2 regions of the Rhodoferax sp. SPJ4 genome follow, and region 2 is predicted to be linked to the other one. Evidence: riboswitches for the same ligand, from Rfam matches in the RefSeq annotation. Region 2 holds a riboswitch; the other holds the start of a gene.

Region 1 (8,835 bases), 210 kb from region 2:
AAACCCTACCTGGACGGCTTCCACATCGCCTTCGACAACTGGCACAGCACCGACGCGCCGGAAAACCACGAACTGGCGCAGCAGATCTACCGCGACCTCAAGGCCAACGGCCTGATCAGCAGCAAGACCATCGAGCAGTTCTACGACCCCGACAAGGGCATGTTCCTGCCCGACCGTTTCATCAAGGGCGAATGCCCGAACTGCCACGCCAAAGACCAGTACGGCGACAACTGCGAGGTCTGCGGTGCGGTCTATGCGCCCACCGAACTGATCAACCCGTATTCCGCGCTGTCTGGCGCGACGCCGGTGCTGAAGACCTCGGAGCATTTCTTCTTCAAGCTGTCCGACCCGCGTTGCCTGGACTTTCTGAAGGCATGGACGGCCAGCGGCGCAGTCCAGCCCGAGGTGCTGAACAAGATCAAGGAATGGCTGACCCCCGATGCCGAGACCGGCAAAACGGCCCTGGGCGACTGGGACATCAGCCGCGACGCGCCCTACTTCGGCATCGAGATTCCCGACGCACCGGGCAAGTACTTCTACGTCTGGCTGGACGCCCCGGTGGGCTATTTGGCCTCGCTGAAGAACTACCTGGGAAAAATTGGCCAGGATTACGAGGCCTTCATGGCCAACCCCGATGTGGAGCAGGTGCACTTCATCGGCAAGGACATCATCACCTTCCACACGCTGTTCTGGCCGGCGATGCTGCATTTCAGCGGCCGCAAGGTGCCGAACAAGATCAATGTGCACGGCTTTCTGACGGTGAACAACGGCGAGAAGATGAGCAAGAGCCGCGGCACCGGGCTGGACCCGCTGAAGTACCTGGGCCTGGGCATGAACCCCGAATGGCTGCGCTACTACCTGGCCGCCAAGCTCAACGCCCGCAACGAAGACATCGACTTCAACCCCGAAGACTTCATGGCCCGGGTCAACAGCGACCTGGTGGGCAAGTACATCAACATCGCCAGCCGGGCGGCCGGCTTCATCACCAAGCGCTTCAACGGCCAGCTCGGCGCGGTGTCGGCCGACGGCGACCAGCTGCTGGACTTTCTGGCCAGCCAGCGCGAGGCCATTTTTGCGCTCTGGAACGAACGCGAGTACGGCAAGGCGCTGCGCGACATCATGCTGCTGGCCGACCGTGTCAACGAGTACGTGGACGCCAACAAGCCCTGGGAGCTGGCCAAACAGGCCGGCATGGACGCCCGTTTGCACGATGTCTGCACCACCTGCATCGAGGCCTTCCGCCTGCTGACCGTCTACCTGAAGCCGGTGCTGCCGGTGCTGGCCAGCCAGGTCGAGGCCTTTTTGCAGACCACGCCGCTGAACGCCGCCTCGGCCGCCAGCCTGCTGGGCGCCGGCCACAGCATCGGTGCCTACCAGCACCTGATGCAGCGGGTCGATGTGAAGCAGCTCGATGCGCTGTTCGAACCTCCCGCAGCCCCTGAGCCCGAGAAGCTCATCCCGGGCGGCGAGGAAATCGCCCCTGTCATTGGCATCGACGACTTCGCCAAGATCGATCTGCGCATCGCCAAGATCGTCCAATGCGAGGCGGTGCAAGGCTCGACCAAGCTGCTGCGCCTGACGCTGGACGTGGGCGAGGGCAAAACCCGCAATGTTTTCAGCGGCATAGCCAGCGCCTACCAGCCCGAGCAGCTGGTGGGCAAGCTCACCGTGGTGGTGGCCAACCTGGCGCCGCGCAAGATGAAGTTCGGCCTCAGCGAGGGCATGGTGCTGGCCGCCAGCCACGCCGACGAAAAGGCCCAGCCCGGCATCCACATCCTGGAACCCTGGCCCGGCGCCCAGCCGGGCATGCGCATCCACTGACGCGGCCCAGGGCTGGGCCGGCCGCTCAGCCCTTGGTCAGTTTGGGGTCGATGGTGGAGCCGGTGCGCACCACCCGGAAATCGGCGTCGAACACCACGGTGAACAGCTTGGCGTCCGAGGTGTTGGCGCCGTCCAGGTAGCGCCAGTCGTAATGGGTTTCGCGCTTCAGCGGGTAGGGGGTGGTGGCGGCCGGCTTGCCCAGCAAGCGGCGCACCGACTCCATGGATTCGCCCACCTGCACCTTGGCGAAATTGGCCGGTGTCAGCACCTGGCGCAGCGCCGCCATCTTGCCGTCGGCGCCGATGGTGATCATGTAGTTCTGGTAGCCCTCGGGCTGGCGGCTGTACTCGAAGATGCGCGCGCCGGTGTCGGTGTCCCAAATCTGCTCGGGAATGCCAAAGCGGGCCCGCACATCGGCCTCGGTGGAAACGCCCTCTTCCAATTCGCTGATGCGTTGCGGGTCACAGCCCACGAGCAAGACCAGACCCGCCAGCAACAGGCCGGCCAAGGCCGCGAATTTCCAAAAACTGCTGTCCATCGGGTCCCCGGTAAAATCAAGCGAAGTGAGGTTTAGTTTATGCCGTTCTTCCGTCGCGCCGATTACCAGTCCGAAACCACCCAGTTCATCGATTCGATGAAGGCCCAGAAGCCCGAGCTGGAGGCGCAGCAGCGCGCCGGCCGCGCCTTGCTGTGGGACAAACAGATCGACCGCCAGGCCCAAAGCGAGTTTGACCAGGCCAACGTGGCGCAAAAGCCTTACGTCTACCAGACCGACGCGTCCTGAAGCCCCACCGGCCTCAGTCCATCGTCTGCACCGATTCTTTCGCTCACTTTTTTGTAGCGAACAGGCCGTTGCCCCTCGCCACCGCCGCGGCTGACCCATGACCCATCCGGCCGACACCCCGTCGGTGGCCCCCGACACCGCCGACCTGTTGTCCGCCATGCCCGACGTGGTGGACCAGGTGGCGCTGGCCCGGCTGTACGGCGAGCCGCTGTTCGCGCTGCCACGCGACCTCTACATTCCGCCCGACGCGCTGCAGGTCTTCCTGGAAGCCTTTGAGGGCCCGCTGGACCTGCTGCTCTACCTGATCCGCAAGCAGAACTTCAACATCCTCGACATCCCCATGGCGGGGCTGACGCGGCAGTACCTGTTGTACGTGGACGAGATCCGCGCCCACAACCTGGAGCTGGCCGCCGAGTATTTGCTGATGGCGGCGATGCTGATCGAGATCAAGTCGCGCATGCTGCTGCCGCCGCGCAAAACCGCCGAGGGCCAGGAGCCGGAAGACCCGCGCGCCGAGCTGGTGCGCCGGCTGCAGGAGTACGAGCGCATCAAGCTGGCCGCGGCCCGCATCAGCGCGCTGCCGCAGCTGGGCCGCGACGTGCTGCGGGCCCAGGTCTTCATTGAGCAGTCGCTGGCGCCGCGCTTCCCCGACGTGCATGTGGTCGACCTGCAACAGGCCTGGCAGGACATCCTGAAGCGGGCCAAGCTGGTCCAGCACCACAAGATCAGCCGCGAAGAGCTGTCGGTGCGCGAGCACATGGGCATGCTGCTGCGCCGGCTGCAAGGCCAGCGCTTCGTCGAGTTCGAGAAACTGTTCGATGCCAGCCGCGGCGTGCCGGTGCTGGTGGTGACCTTCATCGCCATGCTGGAGCTGGCCAAGGAAACCCTGATCGACATCACCCAGGCCGAGGCCTTTGCCCCGATTTACGTGCGGCTGGCCTATGCCAGCACCGCGCCCGCCCTTGAGCCGGTGCTGGACAACGACGACACCGAACCGTCGCTGTTCTGAGCCCGCCGCCCACCCCTACCCACGGAACCCCATGAGTGTTGCCTGCCGCGACTTTGACGTGCTGATTGTTGGCAGCGGCCTGGCGGGGCTGAGCGCCGCGCTGGCGCTGGCGCCCACCCACCGCGTGGCCATCCTGACCAAACGCGTCGTCAGCGACGGCTCCAGCGGCTGGGCCCAGGGCGGCATTGCCGCGGTGCTGGGCGAAGGCGACAGCTTCGATTCGCATGTGGACGACACCCTGGTGGCCGGCGCCGGCCTGAGCGACCTCGACGCCACCCGCTTCGTGGTGGAAAACGCGCCCGACACCATCCGCTGGCTGCAGCAGCTGGGGGTGCCCTTCTCCGAGGAACATGGCCAGCTGCACCTGACCCGCGAAGGTGGCCACAGCCAGCGCCGCATCGTCCACGTGACCGACGCCACCGGCGCGGCGGTGCAGCGCACGCTGATCAACCAGGTGCGGGGCACACCCAACATCACGCTGTTCGAGCACCACATGCTGGTCGACCTGATCACCGACCGCAAGCTCGGTGGCAATGCCCAGCGCTGCCTGGGCCTGTACGCACTCGACGAGGCCACCGACGAGGTGGTGACCTTCCGCGCACCGCACACCATTCTGGCCACCGGCGGCGCCGGCAAGGTGTATCTGTACACCACCAACCCCGACACCGCCACCGGCGACGGCATCGCCGCGGCCTGGCGAGCCGGCTGCCGGGCGGCGAACCTGGAGTTCATCCAGTTCCACCCGACCTGCCTCTACCATCCCGAGGCCAAGTCCTTCCTGATCACCGAGGCGGTGCGCGGCGAAGGCGGCAAGCTGCTGCTGCCGGATGGTCGGCGCTTCATGCCCGACCACGACAAGCGGGCGGAACTAGCGCCCCGCGACATCGTCGCCCGGGCGATTGACTTCGAGATGAAAAAAGGCGGTTTCGACTGCGTCTACCTGGACATCTCGCACCAGCCGCTGGCCTTCATCCAGGAGCACTTTCCCAACATCCACGCGCGTTGCCTGGAGCTGGGCATCGACATTTCCAAACAGCCCATCCCGGTGGTGCCGGCCGCCCACTACACCTGCGGTGGCGTGCTGACCGACCTGGCCGGCCACACCGACCTGGCCGGCCTGTACGCCATCGGTGAGACCGCCTGCACCGGCCTGCATGGCGCCAACCGGCTGGCCAGCAACTCGCTGGTGGAGTGCATGGTGTTCGCCCGTGCGGCGGCCCAGGCCATTGCCGACGCGCCCGTCCCGGCGCCCAAGCCGCTGCCGGCCTGGGACGTCAGCCGCGTCACCGACGCCGACGAGCAGGTGGTGATCTCGCACAACTGGGACGAGCTGCGCCGCTTCATGTGGAGCTATGTCGGCATTGTGCGCACCAACAAGCGGCTGGAGCGGGCGGCCCACCGCATCGCCTTGCTGCAGGGCGAAATCCACGAGTTCTACGCCCGCTTCCACGTCACCCGCGACCTGCTGGAGCTGCGCAACCTGGTGCAGGTGGCCGACCTCATCGTGCGCTCAGCCCAGGCCCGGCATGAGAGCCGCGGCCTGCATTTCAGCCGCGACTACCCAGCCCTGCTGGCCGAGGCCAAACCCACGGTGTTGAGCCCCTGAAGCCGGCCCTGAAAGCCGCTTGGTGTACCATTCGCCCCGCTCCGGGGTGCAGCTGATGCTGCTGAGATGGACAGTCCCAAACCCGAGAACTTGATTCGGTTCGTACCGACGTAAGAAGAGCCCGACCGCCTTTCGCACCTCCCTGGTGTGGCCGCTGTCCGTCCATTCCGGAGCACCTATGCAAGCCCTGCCCGTTGCCCCGCTGAAAGGATGGCCTCATGAACGCCCCCGACTCTTTCGCCCAGCGCCTGACGCTGTCGCGTGAACCCTTCCCCGCCTCCCGCAAGGTCCATCTGCCCGGCCAGCTGCACCCGCAATTGCAGGTGCCGATGCGCGAGGTGGCCCTGAGCAACGGCGAGCGAGTCAGCCTGTACGACACCTCCGGCCCCTACACCGACCCCAGAGCCGCCATCGACGTGCGGCGTGGCCTGCCCGACCTGCGCGGCCCCTGGCTGGACGCCCGCGGCGACACCGAGGCCTACACCGGCCGCCGGCCCCAGGCGCTGGACGACGGCGACAAACACGGCGACGCAGAAAGCCAGCGCGTGGCCGCCCTGCGCGCCGAGGCCGCCGGCCTGCAACGCCAGCCGCGCCGCGCCAAGGCCGGTGCCAATGTCACGCAGATGCACTACGCCCGCCGCGGCATCGTCACGCCCGAAATGGAGTACGTGGCGCTGCGCGAAAACGGCCAACGTGAATGGATGGCCGAGTACCTGGCCGATGAGGCCAAGGCCGAGCGCCTGCGCGGCAACCCGCTGGGTGCGGTGATGCCCCGCGTCATCACGCCGGAGTTCGTGCGCGACGAGGTGGCCCGGGGCCGCGCCATCATCCCGGCCAACATCAACCACACCGAGCTGGAGCCCATGGCCATCGGCCGCAACTTCCTGGTCAAGATCAACGCCAACATCGGCAACTCGGCCGTCACCTCCAGCATCGAGGAAGAGGTGGAAAAACTCGTGTGGGCCATTCGTTGGGGCGCCGACAACGTGATGGACTTGTCCACCGGCAAGAACATCCACACCACCCGCGACTGGATCGTGCGCAACAGCCCGGTGCCGATCGGCACCGTGCCCATCTACCAGGCGCTGGAAAAGGTCGGCGGCGTGGCCGAAGACCTCACGTGGGAAATCTACCGCGACACGCTGATCGAGCAGGCCGAGCAAGGCGTGGACTACTTCACCATCCACGCCGGCCTGCGCCTGCCCTTCATCCACCTCACGGCCCAGCGCCGCACCGGCATCGTCTCGCGCGGCGGCTCCATCCTGGCAAAGTGGTGCATCGCCCACCACCAGGAAAACTTCCTCTACACCCACTTCGAAGACATCTGCGACATCATGAAGGCCTACGACGTGAGCTTCTCGCTCGGCGACGGCCTGCGCCCCGGCAGCGGTGCCGACGCCAACGACGAAGCCCAGTTCGCCGAGCTGCGCACGCTGGGCGAGCTGACCCAGGTGGCCTGGAAACACGACGTGCAGACCATGATCGAAGGCCCGGGCCATGTGCCCATGCATTTGATCCAGGCCAACATGGCCGAGCAGCTCAAGCACTGCCACGAGGCGCCGTTCTACACGCTGGGCCCGCTGACCATCGACATCGCGCCAGGCTACGACCACATTGCCTCGGCCATCGGCGCAGCCATGATCGGCTGGATGGGCACGGCCATGCTGTGCTACGTGACACCCAAGGAGCACCTGGGCCTGCCCGACCGCGACGACGTCAAGCAAGGCATCATTGCCTACAAGATCGCCGCTCACGCCGCCGATGTGGCCAAGGGCCACCCGGGTGCCGGTGCGCGCGACGAGGCGCTGTCCAAGGCCCGCTTCGAGTTCCGCTGGAGCGACCAGTTCAACCTCAGCCTGGACCCCGACACCGCGCGCGATTTCCACGACGAAACCCTGCCCAAGGACTCGGCCAAGGTGGCGCATTTCTGCTCCATGTGCGGGCCGAAGTTCTGCTCGATGAAGATCAGCCAGGAGGTGCGCGAGTACGCCGCCGCGCTGCCGGCCGGCACCCCCGACGACGCCCAGGCCGGCATGCAGGCCAAGAGCGCCGAGTTCCGCGCCGCCGGCGGCGAGTTGTACATCCCCATCGCCAAGGCGTGAGCACCCTGCGTGTGGGCATCGCCGGGGCCGGCCTGCTGGGCCGGCTGCTGGCCTTTTCACTGGCCCGCGCCGGCCATGCGGTGGCGGTGTTCGACCCCGCGCCCGACGCCCAGGCCCGCCATGCGGCCGGCTGGACGGCCGCCGGCATGCTGAGCCCGGTGGCCGAGCTGGACGGCGCCGAGGCCGAGGTGTTCGACCTCGGCCTGCAAAGCCTGGCGCTGTGGCCGCAGGTGCTGGCCACCCTGCCCCAGCCGGTGGCGTTTCACCAGCGCGGCAGCCTGCTGCTGGCCCACCGCGGCGACGAGGGTGCGGCCCAGCGGGTGATCGCCCGGCTGCAGCACAAGGCCCCGCCGTCCCACCACCCGGTGCCACTGACCTTGGCCGCGTTGCGCGCGCTGGAGCCCTCGGTCCAAGGCCCGGCCCAGGCCTGGTCGCTGCCGCAGGAAGGGCAGATCCATGCCGAGCAGGCGCTGCGTGCGCTGCACACCGGTGCCTGCGAGGCCGGTGCGTGTTTCCACTGGGGCCAGGCGGTGACGCAGGTGCGGCCTGGCGAGCTGGTCAGCGCAGCCACCACCCACGCGGTGGACCTGGCCATCGACGTGCGTGGCGTCGGTGCCGCGGCCGACCCTGGCCTGGCCGACCAGCCCCGGGTGCGTGGCGTGCGCGGCGAGATGTTCTGGCTGCACGCCCCCGGCCTGGGCCTGCAGCGGCCGCTGCGGCTGCTGCACCCGCGCCACCGGGTGTACGTGGTGCCGCGTGGCGGCGACCAGCTGCTGGTGGGCGCCAGCGAGATCGAGAGCGACGACCGCTCGCCGGTGTCGGTGCGCAGCCTGCTGGAGTTGCTGAGCGCCGCCCACAGCGTGCTGCCGGCGCTGGCCGAGGCCAGGCTGCTGCACCACGAGGCCAACCTGCGCCCCGCCCTGCCCGACCACCGGCCCCGCACCGAGCACGCGCCCGGCCTGTTGCGCCTCAACGGCCTGTTCCGCCACGGCTGGCTGCTGGCGCCGGCCTTGGTGGCGCAGGCGCTGGCAAAGGCCGGCCTGTCGTCCAACGAGTTTTCAGGGAGACCCGCATGAACGCTGCCCCCACCATCACCGTGACCGTCAACGGCCAGATCACCCAGATCGCGCCGCTGTCGCTGGACGAGCTGCTGGCCATGCAAGGCCTGGCACCGGACGCGGTGGCCACCGCGGTCAACGACGACTTCGTGCCCCGCACCGAGCGCGCCCACTGCCAGCTGCAGGACGGCGACGCGGTCTTCACCTTTGTCGCCATTACCGGAGGCTGATCCCATGGCGTTCACCATTGCCGACACCCCGCTCGGCAGCCGCTTCTTTCTGGGCACCGCCGGCTACCCATCGCCGCAGGTGCTGCTCGACGCGCTGGCCGCCTCGCAGGCCGCGGTGGTCACCGTGGGCCTGAAGCGCCAGCTCGCTGCCGGCGATGTGCCGGGTGACTTCTACCGGCTGGTGCAGGCCAGCGGCGCCCGGCTGCTGCCCAACACCGCCGGTTG
Region 2 (8,835 bases):
TTGACAGTTTGGTATTGCTTTTCATATCGGAATCGTCTGCAACAGCGGAACTGGGGTTGCTGCATGGCTCTGGAGGGACCCATCTGCGTTCAGACGACGGCAGATGGGCAATGACGTTAGTGCTCAGAATGGCGGCCGTCTGTGCGATGCGCCACACAGCGGCCACCTGGCCGCAGGTGAGGTCTTGCAAAGCCTCGGCAACAACCCTGAAGCCAGTGGCCGCCGCTGGGCAGGGCGGGCCTGGTCAGGCGCCACAGCGGAGAAGGAGATGAGGGGGGTCTGGAACGTGCCTGTCTGTCACGTTCTTGTGGCGCGATGAAAGACAAAAGGGTCAGCACTTGCGTGCTGACCCTTGTCATTACTGGCTCCTCGACCTGGGCTCGAACCAGGGACCTACGGATTAACAGTCCGGCGCTCTACCGACTGAGCTATCGAGGAACGTAGCCTCAGATTATAGCGTGATTTTCAGTCGTTTCACAAACTGGCCTGCACGGCAAAACGAACGGTTCGCGGCGCGCCGGGGAACAGGTAGACATGGCCGAACTGGTAAGGCGATTCCTTGAAATAGCGGCGGTCCAGCAGGTTGTCTATGCCCAGGGTCCAGGTGGTGGCGGTGTTCTGGATGCGGGTGGCGTAGCGCACGGCGGCATCGACCCGGGTCCAGCTGGGCAGGCTGATGGACTCGTCGGGCAGCACGCTGCGTTGGCCTTCGTGCGACAGGTCGGCCTGCAGGCTCAGGCCCGGCAGGGCGGCCACGCGGTAGGTGGTCTGGGCCCGCAGGATGTGCTTGGGCACGTTCACCGGCCGCTTGCCGTTGAGCGAGGGGTCCAGGCTGCCTTGGCGCTGGGCGTCCAGCAGCGTCAGGCCGGCATTCACATCCCACGGCCCGTTGCGGGTGCCGGCGTTCAGCTCCAGGCCCCGGTGCTGGGCCTCGCCGTCCACCTGGCGGGTGCAGGAGTTGGTGACGTCGCAGCTGCCGATGTCGGCAAACAGCGGCCGGGTGATGCTGAACAGCGCCGCGCTCCAGCGCAGGCTGTCGCGCTCGCCCTTCAAGCCCAGTTCGGCCTGCCGGCTTTTGAGGGCGGGCAGCGGCTGGCCGGCGTTGGTGTAGCGCGACCGGCCGGGGGCGACCTCGGATTCCACGCCCTGGCCATAGCTGGCGTAGGCCATGTAGCCCGGCTTGATCTCGAAGGTGGCGGCCAGCCAGGGGGTGGTGATGCTGCGGCTGTAGCTGGTGGCGCGCGAGCCGTCGGTGCGCACGCTGTCGCGCGACAAATGGGTTTGGCGCAGGCCCAGCCAGGTGCTGAAGCGGGGGGTCCAGCCGATCGCGTCGTAAGCCGAGAACTCGGTGCTGCGTTCGCTGCGGTTGGTGTTCTCGTCGGTCAGTGTCGGGTCGGGGCTGAACACTGCCAGCGTGGAGAGGTTGCCAGTGCCCACGTAGTTGTAGGCCTGGCGGTTGAAGCGGTCGCGGGTGCGGCTGGTCAGCAGGCCCAGGCCGAGGTCGTGGCGGACGTCGCCAGTGGTCAGCCGGCCCTTGAGCTGCAACTGCGCGGCCTGGGTGGTGCGGCGCTCGCCGTCGCTGCGGAAGTCGTACAGGTCAAAGTCACCGTTGGGGGCGTAGCGGTCGCAGTACAGGTAGGGGCCGTTGTAGCAGTCACCGCCGAAGGGGAAGGCCACCCGGTCGTCGGACTTCAGGCGCTGGGTGCCCACCTGCGCGGTCCAGCGCCAGTCGCGGTTCAGCGCCTGGTCGAACTTGATCGTGCCGGTCAGGCCTTCCAGCACCACCGGCAGCGACCAGGGCTGGGCGTTGATGTTGAGCCGCGGGTCAGGGGCGGGCAGGGTGTTGCCGGTCAGGCTCAGGCCGGGCACGCTGCGCTGCGAGCGACGCGAGTACTCGAACTCGGCCTCCAGCACCGAGTCGCGGCTCAGCCGCCAGTCGCCTGCCAAGGCCAGCAGCCGGCGCGAGCCGTCGGCATCGCGGGCGTAACTGGCCATGTCTTCGCCCACCACATTGAAGCGGTAGCCAAAGGCACGGTCCACGCCGAAACGGCCACCCAGGTCTGCGGCGGCCAGCAGGCCACCACGCTGGGTGGTTTCCAGACGCACACTGCGCAGGTCTTGTTCGGTGGGGCGCTTGACCACGTAGTTCACCAGACCACCCGGCGCGCTGGTGCCGGCCTGGATGCCGCTGGTGCCCTTGAGGATTTCCACCCGCGCCTTGTTGTCCAACGGCACGGTGCTTTCGGCGTTGATGGGCAGGCCTTCGCGGCGGAAGTTGTACTTGTTGTCGAGCACAAAGCCGCGCACCGTCAGGTAGTCCCAGTAGCCCACGGTGTTGTAGGCGTCACTGACCGAGGCGTCGAACTTCACCAGGTCGGCCAGCCGGCGGGCACCCGAAGCCTCGATCTGCTCGGCACCGATCAGCGTGGCGCTGACGGGTGTGCGCACCAGCGGTGCGTCGCCCAGGCCCAGCACATCGGCCACCCCGGGGGCGTTGCGTTCATTCACCAGCACCGGTGCCAGCGTGGCCTCGGTGGGCGTCTGGGCCAGGCTGGCGGAGGCGGTGAAAAGGGAGGCCACGGCGACAGCGATGGCGCTGGGCAGCAGGCGGTGGGGCAGGTTCAGACAAGCGGTGTGGGCCATAACGTTCAGTGCAACGCCAAGGCAGGGGAGAAGGGCTTGGAGGACGCCGCCCGTGGGCAAGGTCGCCACGGCCTGTGGCCACTCCGAAAACCATGCTTCCCTGCGCGAGGATGATCTCAATCAGGTTCAAAGGGACTCTCTCAGTCGCGCCGGCCTTGCGGCCGCCGCGACACCCCCAGCGAATGTGTTCAACAGAACACCGTTGAATTGTAACGACGGGCAAGAAAAAGCCCGCACGTGGCGGGCTTGTTCGTAGGACAGTGCAGGGCCGCTCAGTCGAAGACCGGCGATTCCACGCCCAGCACCTTGTGCAGCTTGGGGCTGGTGGTGGTGTACTGCAGGTGGATCTTGCCCTTCTCGGGGAAGATGATGGGCGCGGCGCCAAAGGCAGCCAGCGCACATTCGTGGAAGCCGCTCAGGATGAGCTTCTTCTTGCCGGGGTAGGTGTTGATGTCGCCCACCGCAAAAATGCCGGGAATGTTGGTGGAGAACTTCTCGGTGTCCACCACCAGCTGCTTGCGCTCGATGTCCAGACCCCAGTCGGCGATCGGGCCCAGCTTGGGACTGAGGCCGAAGAACACCAGCAACACGTCCAGCGGCACCACGCGGGTCACGCCGTCGGCCCCGGTCACCTTCACGCCCACCAGCTTGCCATCACGGGCGTCGAAGCCGGTGATCTGGCCGACGATGAACTGCATCTCGTGCTGGTCGCACAGCTCCTTCATCTTGGCCACGCTGGCCGGGGCGGCCTTGAAGCCGTCGCGGCGGTGGATCAGGATCACGCTCTCGGCCTTGTTCGGGCCTTCGGCGACGAAGTTCAGCGTCCAGTCCAGGGCCGAGTCGCCGCCACCGACGATGACCAGGTTTTTTCCAGCGAAGTCGGCCGGGTTCTTCACCCGGTAGTGCAGCTGCGTGCCGTCGAACTGGTCCAGGCCATCGACCTTCAGCGTGCGGGGCTCGAAAGCGCCCACGCCGCCGGCGATGAAGATGGTCTTGGTCAGGAAGCGGGTGCCCTTGGAGGTTTCCACATAGAAGCGGCCGTCGTCCTGCTTTTGCACGGTGCTGACGGTCTGGCCCAGGTGGAAGGTGGCGCCGAAGGGTTCAATCTGCTTGAGCAGCGCATCGGTCAGTTCCTGGCCGGTGCAGACCGGGATGGCCGGGATGTCGTAAATGGGCTTGTCGGGGTAGAGCTCGATGGGCTGGCCACCGGGGTAGGCCAGCGCGTCGATCACGTGGGCCTTGATTTCCAGCAGGCCGAGTTCAAACACCTGAAACAGACCCACCGGGCCAGCGCCCACGATGATGGCGTCGGTCTCGATCGGGCCGTCGTGCGCCTGGGCGGTGTCAACCACTGCGTTGTTCAATTGAGGTTCCATGGGGATGGGCAAAAAAGAAAAAAGGGGGCGTGCGCTCAGCGCACCAGCTCCGACAGCTTGTCGGTCTTGTCTTTCCAGTCGTCGGCGTCCGGCAGCGGCGTCTTGCGCTTGGTGATGCTGGGCCAGCCGATGCGCGACAGGTCGGCATTCAGCTTGGTCATGTGCTGCTGGTCGGCCGGCACGTCTTCTTCGGCATAGATCGCGTTCACCGGGCACTCGGGGATGCAGACCGCGCAGTCGATGCACTCGTCCGGGTCGATGGTGAGGAAGTTCGGGCCTTCGCGGAAACAGTCGACCGGGCACACGTCCACACAGTCGGTGTATTTGCAACGGATGCAGGCTTCGGTGACAACGTGGGTCATGGCAGTGGGCGGTGAAAGTTTGGAACAGGTCGACGCGGGAATCCGCGTTAACCCTCTATTTTAGGTGGTTCAGCGGATCAGCACGGCGGCCGAGGTCTTGTGCGAGGCGGTGTCCACCAGCACCATGGCGCCCACGGCCCGCGAACGGGCATAGGGCAGGGTGGCCAGCGGCTCCTGCAGCGCCAGCGTGATGTGGCCGATGGCGTTGGGGGGCAGCTCACTGGCGTCTTCCTCGGCCAGGGTGTTCACGTCCAGCTTGTGGACGATGCGCTTGACCTTGGCCTTGACCCAGCGGTGGCCATGCAGCGCCCAGTAAAGGCGGCCAGCCACCAGGGGCTCGTCGTCCATCCAGGCCACGGTGGCCTCGACCTCGCGCTGCGGCGTGAAGGCGCCGGTGGCCAGCAGCCAGTCGCCGCGCGACACGTCGACTTCACGGTCCAGCACGATGCCGGCGCTGTGGCCGGCGGCCATGGCACCGGGCGTGCGCACCGCGTTCAGCACCTGGGCCACCTTGGCGGTCTGGCCGCTGGGCAGCACCGTCACGTCCTGACCAGGGGCCACGCTGCCGGTGGCCACACGGCCCCAGAACACGCGGCGACCCTGCGAGGTGTCGGACGACGAGGAGAACTTCTCCACCCATTGCACCGGGAAGGCAAAGGCCTCGTCCTTCTCGGCCGGGGTGTTGGGCAGCTGCTCCAGCAGCTGCAGCAGGCTGGGGCCGGCATAGCCGCACCAGCCGGCGTGGGCGTCGACCACGTTCCAGCCCTTCAGCGCCGAGATCGGCACGATGGCGCGCACGGTGATGCCGGCGTCCTGGGCGAAGCGCTGCAAGGCGCCGGTGATGTTGGCAAACGCCTGGCCCGCGTCGGCCACCGCGTCGAGCTTGTTGACGGTGAACACCACCGAGGGCACGCGCAGCAAATTCACCAGCAGCGAGTGGCGGCGGGTTTGCGGCAGCAGCGTCATCTGGGGGTTGGCCCAGTCGAGTTTGGTGGCGTCGACCAGCACCACCGCGGCGTCGGCGCTGCTGGCGGCGGTGACCATGTTGCGGGTGTACTGCTCGTGGCCGGGGGCGTCACCGATGATGAACTTCCGCTGGGCGGTGGCGAAGTAGCGGTAGGCCACGTCGATGGTGATGCCCTGCTCGCGCTCGGCACTCAGGCCGTCGGTGAGCAGCGCCAGGTCGGTCTCGCCGCCGCGCTGCACGCCGGCCAGCTGGTCTTGCAGCACGGTCTTGCTGTCGACCAGCAGGCGGCCGATCAGCGTGCTCTTGCCGTCGTCCACGCTGCCGCAGGTGATGAATTTCAGCGCCGAGGCGTGGTCGTTCTCGGTGCCGGCCGGCAGGGTTGCGAAATCGGTCGCGCTCATCAGAAGTACCCGTCTTTCTTGCGTTTTTCCATCGAGGCGTCGCTGGTCTTGTCGTCCATGCGGGTGGCGCCCCGTTCGCTGACCTCGGCGGCCAGGGTTTCCAACACGATGTCGGCCGCACTGGCTGCCGGGCTTTCCACCGGGCAGGTGCAGGTGATGTCGCCCACGGTACGGAAACGCACGTCGCGCAGCTCCACCTGCTCGCCGTCGCGCGGCGGGGTCAGTTCGGTCACCGGCACCAGCAGGCCCTTGCGCTCTACCACCTCGCGTTTGTGGGTGTAGTACAGCGAGGGCAGCGCGATGTTTTCTCGGGCGATGTACTGCCACACGTCGAGCTCGGTCCAGTTGGAAATCGGGAACACGCGGAAATGCTCGCCCTGCTGCAGCTTGGTGTTGAACAGTGTCCACAGCTCGGGGCGCTGGGCCTTGGGTTGCCACTGGCCGAAGCTGTCGCGGTGCGAAAAGATGCGCTCCTTGGCGCGGGCCTTTTCTTCGTCGCGGCGGGCGCCGCCGATCAGCGCGTCGAAGCGGAACTCGTCGATGGCTTCCAGCAGCGTGACCGACTGGTGCACGTTGCGGCTCTCACCGGGATGGGCCAGGCGCACCGTGCCGCGGGCCATCGAATCCTCGACGCTGCGCACGATCAGGTCGGCCTGCAATTCCTTGGCGCGGAAGTCGCGGAAATCGGTCACTTCGGGGAAGTTGTGGCCGGTGTCGATCATCAGCAGCGGGTAGGGGATGCGGCCCACGCCAAAGGCCTTCTCGGCACACTTGAGCATGACCAGCGAGTCCTTGCCGCCGGAGAACAACAGGGCCGGGCGCTCGAAGGCGGCGGCCACTTCGCGCAGGATGAAGATGGTTTCTTCTTCCAGCGCATCCAGGTGGGAGTTGCTGAGCTTGGTCAGCGGAAATTCGGTGCGGGCGTTCATGCCTGTTCCTTGATGGCGATCACTTTGGCCTTGCCGCCGTCGACGTGCAGGCCACATTCTTTGCTGCTGTCTTCCCACCACCAGCGGCCGGCGCGGAAGTCTTCGCCCACGGCGATGGCGCGGGTGCAGGGCGCACAGCCGATGCTGGGCATGAACTGGTCGTGCAGCGGGTTGTAGGGGATGTTGTGCAATTGCACGAAGTGCCAGACATCGCCCCAGGTCCAGTCGACGATGGGGTTGATCTTGGCGCGCTCCGGTTGCTGCTCGACCTCGCTCACTTCGGCGCGGGCGTTCGACTGCTCGCGGCGCAGGCCGGTCAGCCAGCCCTTCTTGCCGTCCAGGGCGAGCGCCAGCGGGCGGGTCTTGCGGATGTCGCAGCATTCCTTGCGCAGCGCCAGGCTCTGGTACATGGCCTCGGGGCCGTTGTTGGCCACAAAGGCCTCGGCGTCGGCAGCGATGGGGTGGTAGACATCGACCTCGCGGCCGTAGTGTTTTTGCAAGGTGTCCAGCAGCGCCACCGTCTCGGCGTGCAGCTGACCGGTTTCCAGCACGAAGATGCGGGTCTGGATGCCGGTCTGGTGGATCAGCTCGGTGACCACCATGTCTTCCACGCCCAGGCTGGAGGCCTGGGTCAGCGGCGCGTACTGGGCTTCGGCCTCGCGCAGCAATTGCTTGCTGCGCTCGAGCTTGGCGGCAAAGTTGGCGGAGGGCTTGGCGTAGAGCGCGATGGCGTTGCCACTGGCGCTGGTGCCTGGGAGGGCGGAAATGCTGGAGGAGCTCATGCGGCGGCCGCGGTGGCAAACAGCGGTGCGGTGTGCACCGCATCGCCCTGGTAGAAGCCGCTGAAGCGGTCGAACTGGCGCTGCGCCAGCGACAGGTCCTGGTCGGCGCGCAGCACGGCCACATCGAAACCGGTGCGTTGCATCTGCACCAGCTGGTCGATCAGCACGTCGCCGGTGGCGCGGATCTCGCCCTGGAAGCCACGGCGACGGCGCAGCAGAAAAGCCTGGCTGTAGGCCCGGCCGTCGGTGAACTTGGGGAAGTGCAGGTCGATGCGCAACACGCCGTCCAGCGGCACGGCCAGCGGGTCCACGTCGTTGGCCAGGGCCACAACCGTGGGGTCGTTCTGGCCACTGGCCAGCGTGTCTTCGGGGGTGGAAGCAATCAGTTTCATGGTGTTCAGGCGGTGGCGGCTTCGGCAACGGGCTGGGCCGGGTGGCGCGCGCCATTGGCGGCGGCCTTGAAAGGGTCGATGCCAACGCGCTTGAGCGTGTCGATGAAACGCTCTTTGCCGTCGCGCAGTTGGCGGTAGGTGCCGAGCACCGCCTCGATCACGTCGGGCACTTCGGCCGCACTGAACGACGGGCCCACCACCTTGCCGGGGGTGGCCGCGCCACTCAGGGCCGAGCCATCGGAGCCGCCCAGCGTGACCTGGTACCACTCCTTGCCGTCCTTGTCGACGCCCAGGATGCCGATGTGGCCGCTGTGGTGGTGGCCGCAGGAGTTGATGCAGCCGCTGATGTGCAGGTCTATCGGACCCAGGTCGTCCAGCTCGTCCAGGTCCTGGTAGCGCTCGGTGATGGCCTCGGCCACCGGGATTGAGCGGGCATTGGCCAGCGCGCAGAAATCGCCGCCGGGGCAGGCGATCATGTCGGTCAGCAAATGGATGTTGGGCTTGGCAAAACCGGCCTGGCGGGCGGCGCGCCACAGCTCGGGCAGCTGGTCGGCAGCAACCCAGGGCAGCAGCAGGTTCTGGTCGTGCGTCACGCGCACCTCACCGGCGCTGAAGCGGTCGGCCAGGTCGGCAGCAATGTCCAGCTGGTCGGCGGTGGCGTCGCCGGGGGCCTGGCCCAGGCGTTTGAACGACAGCGTCACGGCGCGCAGCGCGGGGTTCTTGTGGGCGGCCACGTTCTGGCGCAGCCAGCGGCTGAACTCGCCGTCCTGGCCGGCTTCGGCCTGCAGCATGGCGTTGATTTTTTCGTCGGCATTGCCCGCGATGGGCGCCAGTGCCGGCGGCACAAAGCAGGCGGTCACGCGGTCCAGCTCGGCCTGGGTGATGGTGTGCGGGCCACCGTCGATCTCGACGATCTGCTTGAACTCGGCTTCCACCTCGTCGACGTAGCGCTGGCCCTCGGCCTTGACCAGGATCTTGATGCG

What was found. A riboswitch is a leader RNA that binds a small molecule or an ion and turns the genes downstream of it on or off. The one in region 2 is predicted to bind thiamine pyrophosphate.
Region 1: another riboswitch for thiamine pyrophosphate. It lies ahead of thiC (phosphomethylpyrimidine synthase ThiC); the one in region 2 lies ahead of AC4BAR_RS09400 (TonB-dependent siderophore receptor).

What each region holds. Positions count from the first base shown of each region.
Region 1 is NZ_JBYZMN010000002.1:201,912-210,746, reverse strand. It holds gene metG (methionine--tRNA ligase) at 1-1,821, shown strand, start outside; gene bamE (outer membrane protein assembly factor BamE domain-containing protein) at 1,847-2,359, opposite strand; gene AC4BAR_RS08410 (DUF3460 family protein) at 2,399-2,605, shown strand; gene AC4BAR_RS08405 (segregation and condensation protein A) at 2,703-3,614, shown strand; gene nadB (L-aspartate oxidase) at 3,646-5,220, shown strand; TPP riboswitch at 5,253-5,354, shown strand; gene thiC (phosphomethylpyrimidine synthase ThiC) at 5,439-7,322, shown strand; gene AC4BAR_RS08390 (FAD-dependent oxidoreductase) at 7,319-8,398, shown strand; gene thiS (sulfur carrier protein ThiS) at 8,395-8,610, shown strand; gene AC4BAR_RS08380 (thiazole synthase) at 8,615-8,835, shown strand, end outside.
Region 2 is NZ_JBYZMN010000002.1:413,694-422,528, forward strand. It holds gene AC4BAR_RS09390 (Crp/Fnr family transcriptional regulator) at 1-25, opposite strand, end outside; tRNA gene AC4BAR_RS09395 (tRNA-Asn) at 363-438, opposite strand; gene AC4BAR_RS09400 (TonB-dependent siderophore receptor) at 475-2,643, opposite strand; TPP riboswitch at 2,724-2,830, opposite strand; gene AC4BAR_RS09405 (NAD(P)/FAD-dependent oxidoreductase) at 2,916-4,019, opposite strand; gene fdxA (ferredoxin FdxA) at 4,055-4,381, opposite strand; gene AC4BAR_RS09415 (sulfate adenylyltransferase subunit 1) at 4,451-5,749, opposite strand; gene cysD (sulfate adenylyltransferase subunit CysD) at 5,749-6,678, opposite strand; gene AC4BAR_RS09425 (phosphoadenylyl-sulfate reductase) at 6,675-7,460, opposite strand; gene AC4BAR_RS09430 (DUF934 domain-containing protein) at 7,457-7,852, opposite strand; gene AC4BAR_RS09435 (nitrite/sulfite reductase) at 7,858-8,835, opposite strand, start outside.